2 linked regions of the Anaerosoma tenue genome follow. The protein of the gene in region 2 interacts with the protein of the main gene of each other region in a pairwise test. Links are inferred from orthologs where the notes say so. Each region holds a gene or a part of one and is shown on either strand. Other genes may lie near its edges.

The links. Proteins that work in one complex are often made in the same cells at the same time.
Region 1: the proteins of MSB02_RS10055 (region 2) and MSB02_RS00705 interact in binary tests that used the Escherichia coli proteins (3 or more experiments, as listed by UniProt). The link is inferred for Anaerosoma tenue from one-to-one orthologs.

The regions. Positions count from the first base shown.
Region 1 is NZ_JALNTY010000001.1:125,644-129,977, reverse strand. Bases 50-2,880 are described here. They hold MSB02_RS00705 (glutamate-5-semialdehyde dehydrogenase), read right to left. Parts: upstream 2,177-2,880; coding sequence 923-2,176; downstream 50-922. Other genes in these bases: proB (glutamate 5-kinase), read right to left, coding at 2,206-2,880; nadD (nicotinate-nucleotide adenylyltransferase), read right to left, coding at 315-959; yqeK (bis(5'-nucleosyl)-tetraphosphatase (symmetrical) YqeK), read right to left, coding at 50-313. Outside these bases: more of yqeK, read right to left, coding at 1-49; more of proB, read right to left, coding at 2,881-3,309; GTPase ObgE, read right to left, coding at 3,302-4,334. UniProt on the Escherichia coli protein: Catalyzes the NADPH-dependent reduction of L-glutamate 5-phosphate into L-glutamate 5-semialdehyde and phosphate. The product spontaneously undergoes cyclization to form 1-pyrroline-5-carboxylate.
Region 2 is NZ_JALNTY010000004.1:91,413-96,834, reverse strand. The notes cover bases 1,247-4,075. They hold MSB02_RS10055 (LytR/AlgR family response regulator transcription factor), read right to left. Parts: upstream 3,101-4,075; coding sequence 2,393-3,100; downstream 1,247-2,392. Other genes in these bases: MSB02_RS10050 (histidine kinase), read right to left, coding at 3,106-4,075; MSB02_RS10060 (metallophosphoesterase family protein), read right to left, coding at 1,935-2,390; MSB02_RS10065 (universal stress protein), read right to left, coding at 1,247-1,704. Also shown: MSB02_RS10075 (sodium/solute symporter), read right to left, coding at 1-788; MSB02_RS10070 (DUF485 domain-containing protein), read right to left, coding at 785-1,165; more of MSB02_RS10065, read right to left, coding at 1,210-1,246; more of MSB02_RS10050, read right to left, coding at 4,076-4,461; MSB02_RS10045 (GNAT family N-acetyltransferase), read right to left, coding at 4,367-5,233; MSB02_RS10040 (sulfite exporter TauE/SafE family protein), read right to left, coding at 5,230-5,422. UniProt on the Escherichia coli protein: Member of the two-component regulatory system BtsS/BtsR, which is part of a nutrient-sensing regulatory network composed of BtsS/BtsR, the low-affinity pyruvate signaling system YpdA/YpdB and their respective target proteins, BtsT and YhjX.

The DNA of each region.
Region 1 (4,334 bases), on a different replicon or contig from region 2:
CCGTGTCGCTCAACTCCGGGAACACCTCGCGGATCTCGGCCGCGGCCACAGGGCCGTGCAACAGATACGGGACCGCGCGGTCCGTATCCGTCACGGGCAGCCCGAGCCGCTCCGCCCGCCGGAGCAGTTCCGCTCCCGGGGTCTCCCGGTCCCAGTCGTGCAGGAGTCCGGCCACCCGCGCCTCCTCGGCGTCGAGGCCGTGGCGCTGCGCCAGGCGGGCGGCGACCGACGCCACACGCTCGCAGTGCCGCGCCGCTTCAGGGGACAGGCGCTCGATGATGGCGGCCTGTGCGGCCTCGTACGACGTCGCCACCTCAGCCGTCCCCCCGGTAGAGACGGTTCTTGCTCACGTACGCCGCCACAGCCTCCGGGAGGAGATAGCGGACAGGCCTGCGCGACGCCATCCTCGCACGGATGTCCGTGGACGATATGGCCAGCGCCGGCACCTCCATCGTCTCAACCCGCAGACCCGACGGCACCGGCCGCTCCATGAACGGCGACAGGTCGTAGCCGGGACGTGTAGCCGCGATGAGCGTACACAGGTCCGCCAGACGCGCCGAGTCCTTCCAGGTGAGGATCTCCAGCACGGCGTCCGCACCGGTGATGAAGAAGAGGTCGGCGCTGTCCCCGTACCGGGTACGCAACTCGGTCATCGTGTCGACCGTGTACGTCACTCCGGGGCGGTCGATCTCCAGCCTGCTCACTTCGAAGTCGGGGTTGCTCGCAGTGGCGATGACGGTCATCAGGTAGCGGTGCTCGGCCGGGGTCACGCGCTGGTCCGTCTTGCGCGCAGGGGTACCCGTGGGCATGAAAAGCACCTTGTCCAGATTGAACTGGACAAGGGCCTCTTCAGCGGCAACGAGGTGACCGTAGTGGATCGGGTCGAACGTGCCGCCCATGATGCCAAGGCGGAGTCGCTTCCTCACTCGCGTATCTGTCCACTTCCCATCGCCAGGTATTTCGTGGTGGTGAGCGCCGCCAGCCCCATCGGGCCGCGCGCGTGGAGCTTCTGTGTCGAGATGCCGATCTCGGCGCCAAGCCCGAACTCGCCGCCGTCGGTGAACCGCGTCGACGCGTTCACGTACACCGCCGCGGCATCCACCTCGTTCAAGAACCGCGTCGCCGCAGTGTAGTCCTCGGTCACGATCGCCTCGCTGTGCTTGGTGCCATACCGGTTGATGTGGGCGATCGCCTCGTTCAGGCCCGTCACCACCTTGCACGCGATGCGCAGGTCAAGGTACTCGGTGGCCCAGTCGTCCTCCGTGGCGGCCTGGATACGCATGATCGAGCCGAGCGCACGCGTCTTCTCGTCACCATGCACGGTCACGCCGGCGTCTTCAAGCGCACGCAGGATCGGCGGGAGCACACGCTCGTAGACCGCCTCATCCACGAGCAGGCTCTCGGCCGCATTGCATACCCCCGGACGCTGGCACTTGGCGTTGACGACGATGCGCTGCGCCATGTGCGGGTCGGCGGCCTCGTGGATGTACACGTGGCAGTTGCCCACGCCGGTCTCGATCACCGGGACCTTGGCGTTCTCGACCACGCTCTTGATCAACCCGGCCCCGCCGCGCGGGATAAGAACGTCGATCATCCCGTGAAGACCCATCAGTTCGTTGGCCACCTCGCGATCGGTGGAGGCGACCGACTGGATACAGCCCTCGGGAAGCCCCGCGCCCACCGCGGCGTTGGAGAGCACCCGGGTGATCGCGAGATTCGAGTTCACCGCAAGACTGCCTCCGCGAAGGATGACCGCGTTGCCCGTCTTCACACAGAGTCCGGCCGCATCCGCCGTGACGTTGGGACGGGCCTCGTAGATGATCGCCACTACGCCGAGAGGCACGCGCACCTGCGTGAGAGAGATGCCGTTGTACAGCTTGGAGCCGCTCACGACCTCTCCGATGGGATCCGGAAGCACCGACAGGCTCTTCAGCGCCTCGGAGATCGCTTTGATGCGCATCGGGTTGAGCTCGAGCCGGTCGAGCAGCGCCGGTGCGGTGCCCTTGGCGCGGGCCGCCGCGAGGTCTTCCTCGTTGGCGGCGATGATCTCATCCTGCTTGGCCACCAGCGCGTGCGCCATCACCAGCAGCGCGCGGTTCCGCTGATCCGTCGACGTGCTCGCCAGCGCGATAGCGGCCTGCCGTGCCCGTGCGGCCAGGTCGTGGACCTCCGACATCTCCATCGACTCCTTCACATCGGTCGCGCCTACAGTATCACCAGGTGATCGCGATGGACGACCTCCGCACCGTCCCAGTTGGGAAGGATGCGCGAGATCTCGGCGGTCTTGAGCCCCCGCACGCGCTTGAGGTCCGCTGAGGACATCCCCGCCAGTCCGCGCGCGATGTCATGGCCGTCCGGATCCGTGACAGAGATGGCATCACCGACGACGAAGCTCCCGGTCACGTCGACGACACCGGCCGGGAGCAGGCTTCCACCCCGCAAGCATAGGGCGCGCTTCGCTCCATCGTCAATCGTGACGGAACCTCGCGGGTGCCCCGCATAGGCAAGCCAGAGCTTGCGTCCTTTCACGGCCGCCTTCTCGCCTGCGAACAGGGTCCCCACCGGCTTGCCGGCGACCGCATCGGCCACAACATCCTCCCGGCGCCCGTCGCAGATCACCATCGGGATCCCCGCCTTCATGAGCGCTCGGGCGGCCTCGAGCTTGGTCACCATGCCGCCGCTCCCAACGCCGCTGCCGGGACCGCCGGCACGCGCGAGGTGTTCATCGGTGACCTCTTCCACGCGTTCCACGAGTCGCGCCGCGACGTCCACGCGCGGATCGGCCGAATACAGACCCTCGATGTCGGTGAGCAGCACCACCAGGTCGGCGTGCACCATCATCCCCACCAGGGCGGCCAGGTAATCGTTGTCCCCGAAGCGGATCTCCTCCACCGCTGTGGTGTCGTTCTCGTTCACCACCGGCACGACCCCGAGATCGAGCAAGCGCTCCAGCGTCTGGCATGCGTGCACGTACTGCTGACGGTGTCCCACATCGTGCCGGGTCACCAGCACCTGGCCGATCGTAAGCGCCTGCGTGGCGAAGATCTCCCGGTACGCGTCGAGCAAGAGAACCTGTCCTACGGCGGCGGTGGCCTGAAGCGTGGGCACGTCGGTGGGCCGCTCATCGAACCGCAGCGACTCGAACCCGGCGGCGATCGCCCCGCTCGTGACGACCACTACCCGGTATCCGTTGTCGCGCAGTCGCCGCACCTGAGCGGCGAGCCGCCCCAGGTAGTCGCGATCCAACCGCCCATCGGAGCCGGTCAGCGTGGAGCTGCCGAGCTTCACCACCACCGTGTGCTTAGACACGCCCGTCCTCGCCCCCGTCATCAGCGTACGACTCGAACTCGAATGATACCGGGCCTATGTGCACGGTGTCGCCATCGCGCGCGCCCGCCTCCCTGAGCCGCTGCTCCACGCCCATCTTCGCCAGGCGCCGCTGCAGGTGCGCAACGGCTTCCTCGTTCTGCATATCGGTGATGATCACGACGCGCTCAACACCCGAGCCCGTGACATCCCATCCACCGTCGATCGCACGTGACACCGTGATCTCGCGATCCCGTCGCGGCACGTGGATGTACTCGGCCTCGTAGGCAGGCTCCCCGCTCGGCATCTCCTGGCGCAACTCGTGCACCATCGCGGCCACCGCGCGTATGAGCGGGCCGATACCCTCGCCGGTGAGCGCCGAGACTGCGAAGTACGGCCGGCCGGCCTCTTCACACCATGCCGAGACACGCGCGGAGTTCTCGGCGGCCCTCTCGGCATCCATCTTGTTGCCCACCACCACCTGCGGACGTCCGGACAGGTCCTCCGCGTGCGCCGCAAGCTCACCGTCGATGATCGCAAGATCCTCCAGCGGATCCCGCCCCTCGTAGCCTCCTGAGAGATCCACTACATGCATGATCAGCGCGGTCCGCTCGATATGCCGCAAGAACGCGTGGCCGAGGCCGGCGCCTTCGCTGGCGCCTTCGATGAGTCCCGGGACGTCCGCCACAACGAACGACTGCTCGCCACTGGAGACGACGCCCAGGTTGGGGACGAGCGTGGTGAAGGGGTAGTCCGCGATCTTGGGGCGCGCGGCGCTCATCCGCGCTATCAGCGACGACTTTCCCACGCTCGGGAGTCCCACGAGCGCCGCATCAGCCAGCAGCTTCAACTCGAGCTCGATCCACCGCTCCTCGCCCGGCTCGCCAAGCTCCGCGAATGTCGGCGCACGACGGGTCGACGTGGTGAAATGCCGGTTGCCCCGGCCTCCCCCGCCGCCGCGCACGACCACCAGACGCTGTCCGTCGTGCGTGAGGTCGCCAAGCACCTCGCCTGTCTCGGCATCGCGC
Region 2 (5,422 bases):
TCGATGAATTCGTCGACTTCGGTCATCTCCTCGGCGGTCATGACCTCGGCCGCCTTGTCGTACGGCGTGACACCCGCGTCATCGGGTGCTGTGAGCTGCTCGGCCGTGTACGCCTTCGTGTTCACGATCGGCTGCTGCGATTCGGCCTCAAGGGCCTCCGGATAGTTGAACCCGTTGCCGAACGCGAAGACGACCATCAGGATCATCGCGAACGCCAGCCACCAGAACTGGAAGATCTGGTTCATCGTCGTGCCCTTCATGCCACCCACGGACACGTAGAACGCGATGATGGCGGCCACGACGACGACACCGGACGTATACCCGTCCATGCCGAGGAACCCGCCGCCCACGAGCACCTGCCACGTGGTGCCCGCACCGTACATCTGCGGCGCCATGTAGAAGAGCGACGTGAGCAGCACGCCGAGCACCGTGATCAGCCGGATGCGGTTGCTGCCGAACCGGCCGAAGGCGAAGTCGGCCACCGTGTACTCGCCGAAGCGGCGGAGCGGTGACGCGATGAACAGCACGACGACCATGAAGCCGCCGGCGAAACCGGCCGCATACCAGATGCCGTCGAGGCCGGACGCGTAGATCGCACCGGCCACGCCCAGGAAGGAGGCGGCCGACAGGTAGTCGCCTGAGATCGCCGAGGCGTTGGCGAACGAACCGACTTTGCGGCCGGCGAGATAGAAGTCGGCCGTAGTGCGCGTGAAGCGGCGCGAGAAGATCGAGAGGCCGATCGTGAAGAGCGTCAGCCCGATGACGAGGATGATGGCGATCGTGTTCACGACTGCACCTCCTCGTGGGCGGTGCGGGCGGCGATCTCATCGGCCATCGCGAGCAGACGCTCGTCGAGCCTGTCGGCCTGCTTGGAGTAGGTCCAGGCCATGGCCCAGAGGAAGACGAAGTAGAAGAACCCTACGAAGAGGTAGTTGGCGGTGAACCCGCCCCAGACCTCTACCGAATACCACGTCTTCCACCACACCGATGACGCGGGGACCCCGAGGGTCACCGCGAAGAAGATCGCGCCGTACGTGAAGCTCAGCTTCCGCTGGCCCCGGAACACGGCGTCGACGCTTTCGATCGTGTCGATGTGATCGCCGTGCTGTATTTGACGACCGTCGGCAGAGAGGGCTGCCGAGCCATGTGCTGTCGTCTCTCCCATCTGTGCACCTCCTTCGTCCGAAGACGGCTGTGAGCGACCGGCGATCACTCGGCTTTCACGACAAGAACGGGGACCGGCGCGCCTTTGACGACCGTCTCGGCCACGCTGCCCAGGGCTATACGCTTGAGGCCTGTGCGCCCCGTGTCGCCGACCACGATCATGTCGGCCTTCCACTCCTCGGCGACGTGCACGATCCGCTTGGCTACGCCGCCTTGCACCACCTCGACCTCGCACGACACGCCGTTGCGCTCGCACATGGTCTTGGCGAGCACGAGCCCCTTGACCGATGCATGGACGCCTTCGTAGACGTCCTCGTCCATGACCTCCTCGGGATACTCAAGAGCCTCGAGGCCGGTATCCACGTAGATGGCCTTGACCGATGCGCCGAACGTCTTCGCGAGCATCACCGCATACTCGGTCGCCGCAACAGACGGTGCGGAACCGTCGGTCGGCAGAAGGATGCGCCCGATCTCGTGACAGATCTCATCGATGTCACCGAGCCTGACGTCCTCGGCAGAACCCTTGATGCAAACGTCCATACGTCCCACCTCCCCAGCTGTCCAACGGGCGGCGGTCGCACGCCCGCAAGACCACACTAGACGCGAGGGCCTGAGGGATGGAACGAAGCTGTCGCGTGCGGCGGCAGCGGGTCGGCGGAGGGTGCGGCAGAAGCGGTAAGCGGCTCACGCGCCGTTCACGGAGCGCGCCGTCCGCCGTTCACCGGTGTGAGAGGGCCGCTCGTCGGCGAATGGACGCGCGGTGGAAGCCGCTAGAGCTCGATGATGCTGGCCGTGGGCGGGTCAGCGGCACAGTCGAGCAGGGCAACGGTGGGACCCCGGCCATCCCGCGAACGGCCGCCGGCGCTTCCGGGGTTCACGTGAAGGAGTCCGCCGACATGCTCCACGCGGGCCCGGTGCGTGTGACCGCTCACCAGCACGGTGACCCCCTCGGGCACTCCCGCACGCAGCAGGGGCGCGGCCTGGTGGACGACCATGACCCGCTGTCCGTCGGCCTGGATGACGGCGCGGTCCTGCAACCGCCACTCAAGCTCGCCCGAGTCCATGTTCCCCCGTACCGCGATCACCGGGGCGATCGCCTCGAGGTGGTCGAGGATCCATGCGGGGCCGATGTCCCCGGCGTGTATGATCCGGTCGACATCCCGGAACGCCTCGTCGACCCCCGGCGGGAGCGTTCCATGGGTGTCTGAAAGCACGCCGATCAGCACGGCTAGATTCCCAGGACGCGCTTCAGCGCAGGTGCGCGTCGTCTTGAGACGGGTATGCGCGTATGCGCCCGGTCCTTCAGCGTCAGCTCCATCGTGCCGCCGTACATGGGAGCGACCTCGGCCACGTGGGAGAGGTTCACAAGGAAGCGGCGGTGGACCCGGAAGTACCCCTGCGACTCCAGGCGGCTCTCAAGATCGGCCAGCGAGAACGTAGAGAGGTATCGTTCGCCATCAGTGAACATGTAGCTGTAGTCGTCCTTGGCCATGACGTGAGTGATATCGGCCACCTGGAGCAGGAGCTTGCGACCGCCCTTCTCCACGGGGATCCGCTCCACGCGCACCGGTGTCTCGGCGGCCGGGGCGATGCGCTCGATCGCCATCTTGAGCCGCGCGGCCTCGACGGGCTTCACGAGATAGTCGGTGGCGGCCACCTCGAAGGCCTTCACCGCATGTTCGCTGTGCGCGGTGACGAACACGAGCGCGGGAGGATGGTCGAGCCCGGAAAGCGCCTCGGCCAACTCTATCCCGCTGAGTCCCGGCATGCTGACATCGAGGAAGACGACATCGTACGGAATGGCGCGGATGAGTTGAAGCGCCTCGCTCGCGCTGCCGGCCTCGCCCACGACCTCAACGCCGCCGGCCTCGCCCAGCAGGTAGCGGAGTTCGGAGCGCGCGGGGACCTCGTCGTCCACCAGCAACGCTTTGAGCATCGTGGTCATCGGTCCACTCTCTCCGGCGAGGACGCGATCGTCACCGTCACCACGGTCCCCTCTCCGCCCTCGCTTTCCACGCTCAGGCCGCTTCCGGGGCCGAAGTGCCCCTTCAGTCTATCGTGGACGTTGCCCAAAGCGATACCGAGGCCGGTCCCGAATCCCACCTCGAGCACGCGCGGCAGGTCCTCCTCGGATATTCCCACGCCATCGTCGGAGATCGCCACGCTGATGTCTCCATCGACCCTGCCGGCCGTGATCGACACGGTGAGAGGACCCTCCTCGCGGACACCGTGCTGCACGCAGTTCTCCACGATCGGCTGCAGGATGAACGCGGGCACGTGGGTCGCCAGCACCTCGGGGTCGAGGTCGGAGACCACGCGCAAGCGGTCGCCGAACCGTGCCTGCTCGAACCGCAGATAGGTGAGGGCGTACTCGACCTCGCGCTCGAGCGGGACGAGCCCCTCGTTGTCCTCAAGCATCCGCCGGTAGAAGGCCGCGAATTCGCGAAGGAGGTCGCGCGCGCCTCCCGGATCGGTGCGGATCATCATCGCGATGGTGTTGATCGTGTTGAACAGGAAATGCGGGTTGATCTGCGCCTGCAGCGCCTTGAGCTCCATCCTGCACGCCAGCTCGGTCTGGTGCTCGAGCTCCGAGAGCTCGAGTTGTGTCGACAGGAGGCGGGCGAGACCGCTCACCATGGCGATCTGGGTCTCGTTCAACAGCCTGGCCGTGGTGTAGTAGAACTTCAGCGTACCTACGGGCTTCTCGCGGACTTCCAGCGGAACCACGATCGCCGCGCGCAACAGGCAGTCGCGCCGTGGACAGCCGATCTCGTCCTTCGTGCCAAGGATGCGATGCTCGTTGGTCTCAAGCGCCTCGCGCGTGGCCTTCGTGAGGATCGGCCCGCCCACCTCGTGGTGGTCCTCCCCGATGCCCGCGAAACCGAGAACGGTCTCGGTGTCGGTGATCGCCACCGCAGCCGCCTCGCTCTCGGCGAGCGCCAGCCTGCAGACCTCCTGCGCGGTCTCGGCGTAGAGACCACGGCGCAGGTACGCCAGCGACCGGTCGGCGATCACCACGATCTGGTGTGACTGAAGCGCCTTGATGTGATCGGGGCGGCTGATGAGCCGCATCGCCACGGTCCCCACCGCCGTGGTGGCGAGGGCGATCGTGGCAGCGATGAACACCGGCTCGGGCACCATCCCGAACAGACCCGCTCCCACGACGATGGCGATGATCGCCGTTGCCAGGAGCAGGGTCGCGTCAACGACCCATGAGCGAACCGATGCGATGGCCCAGACCCCTTCCCGTCTCGTCGCCGGCCGTGAGGAACGCGTAGCGCCGACCCGTATCGGCAAAGCCTGCCGAGCGATACAGCGCCAGCGCGGCGGCGTTCCCCGTCCGCGCCGAGAGCGTCATGTGCCGCGCCCTGCCGTCCCGTGCTCGCGAAACGGCCGCCTCCAGCAGAAGCGATCCGATGCCGACACGGCGGTCGGACGCGCGCACGCAGAGCCGACCCAGCACCGCCGACCCACGGTCGACCGTGCTCAGAGTATAGCCGACGCAACGCCCGTCACGCTCGGCCAAGGTGACCCCGCCGGCATCGAGGAACCTCCGCATCAAGCGGAGATCGTAGCGCCAGAACGGCTCGAAACACTCGCCGTCGATGGCGATGATCTCCTCGGCGTCGGCCGTCAGGGCGGGTCGCATCGAGACATCGGGGCGCCCGGGAACGGCCGCGGGGCTCACCGGGGTGAGCTCGAGCACGGCGAGCGTCTCGCGGACGCGCATGCCTGCGGCCTCATACACGGGTACATCGCCGGACATGACCGGCGGGCTCACCAGACCGGAGAATCCGTGCTCGGCCGCACAGACCGAGAGGTGGGTGACCGCGTCGCCGATATGGCGTACCGGACACCACAGGGCGTCGATGCCAAGCAGGTCGAGGTGGTCGCGCCACCGGTCCAGCACGGCCACATCGCCCCGCCCGCTCACCTGGATCGTCCAGGGACGGTCGCGATGGTGCGCACGGAGCGTCTGCTCGTCGGGAAACACACGGGCAGCGACCAGCGCCCGCGCAAGCTTGTCTACCTGGGCCGCCGTGGCGTCCGTGAAGACGCGCCCCGTCATGAGGACAGCCAGCCCAGTTCGTTGGCCGCTAGTAGCAGTCCCACCACCAGCAGCATCGCCGCGAAGGCCACTCGGACCGTCTTCTCCTGCGACGCCGCCGTGACCCTGGCGCCCAACATGGCGCCGGGAACGACACCAAGAGACATGCCGAGCGCGATGGCGATGTCGATGTGACCCAGGAGGTAGTGG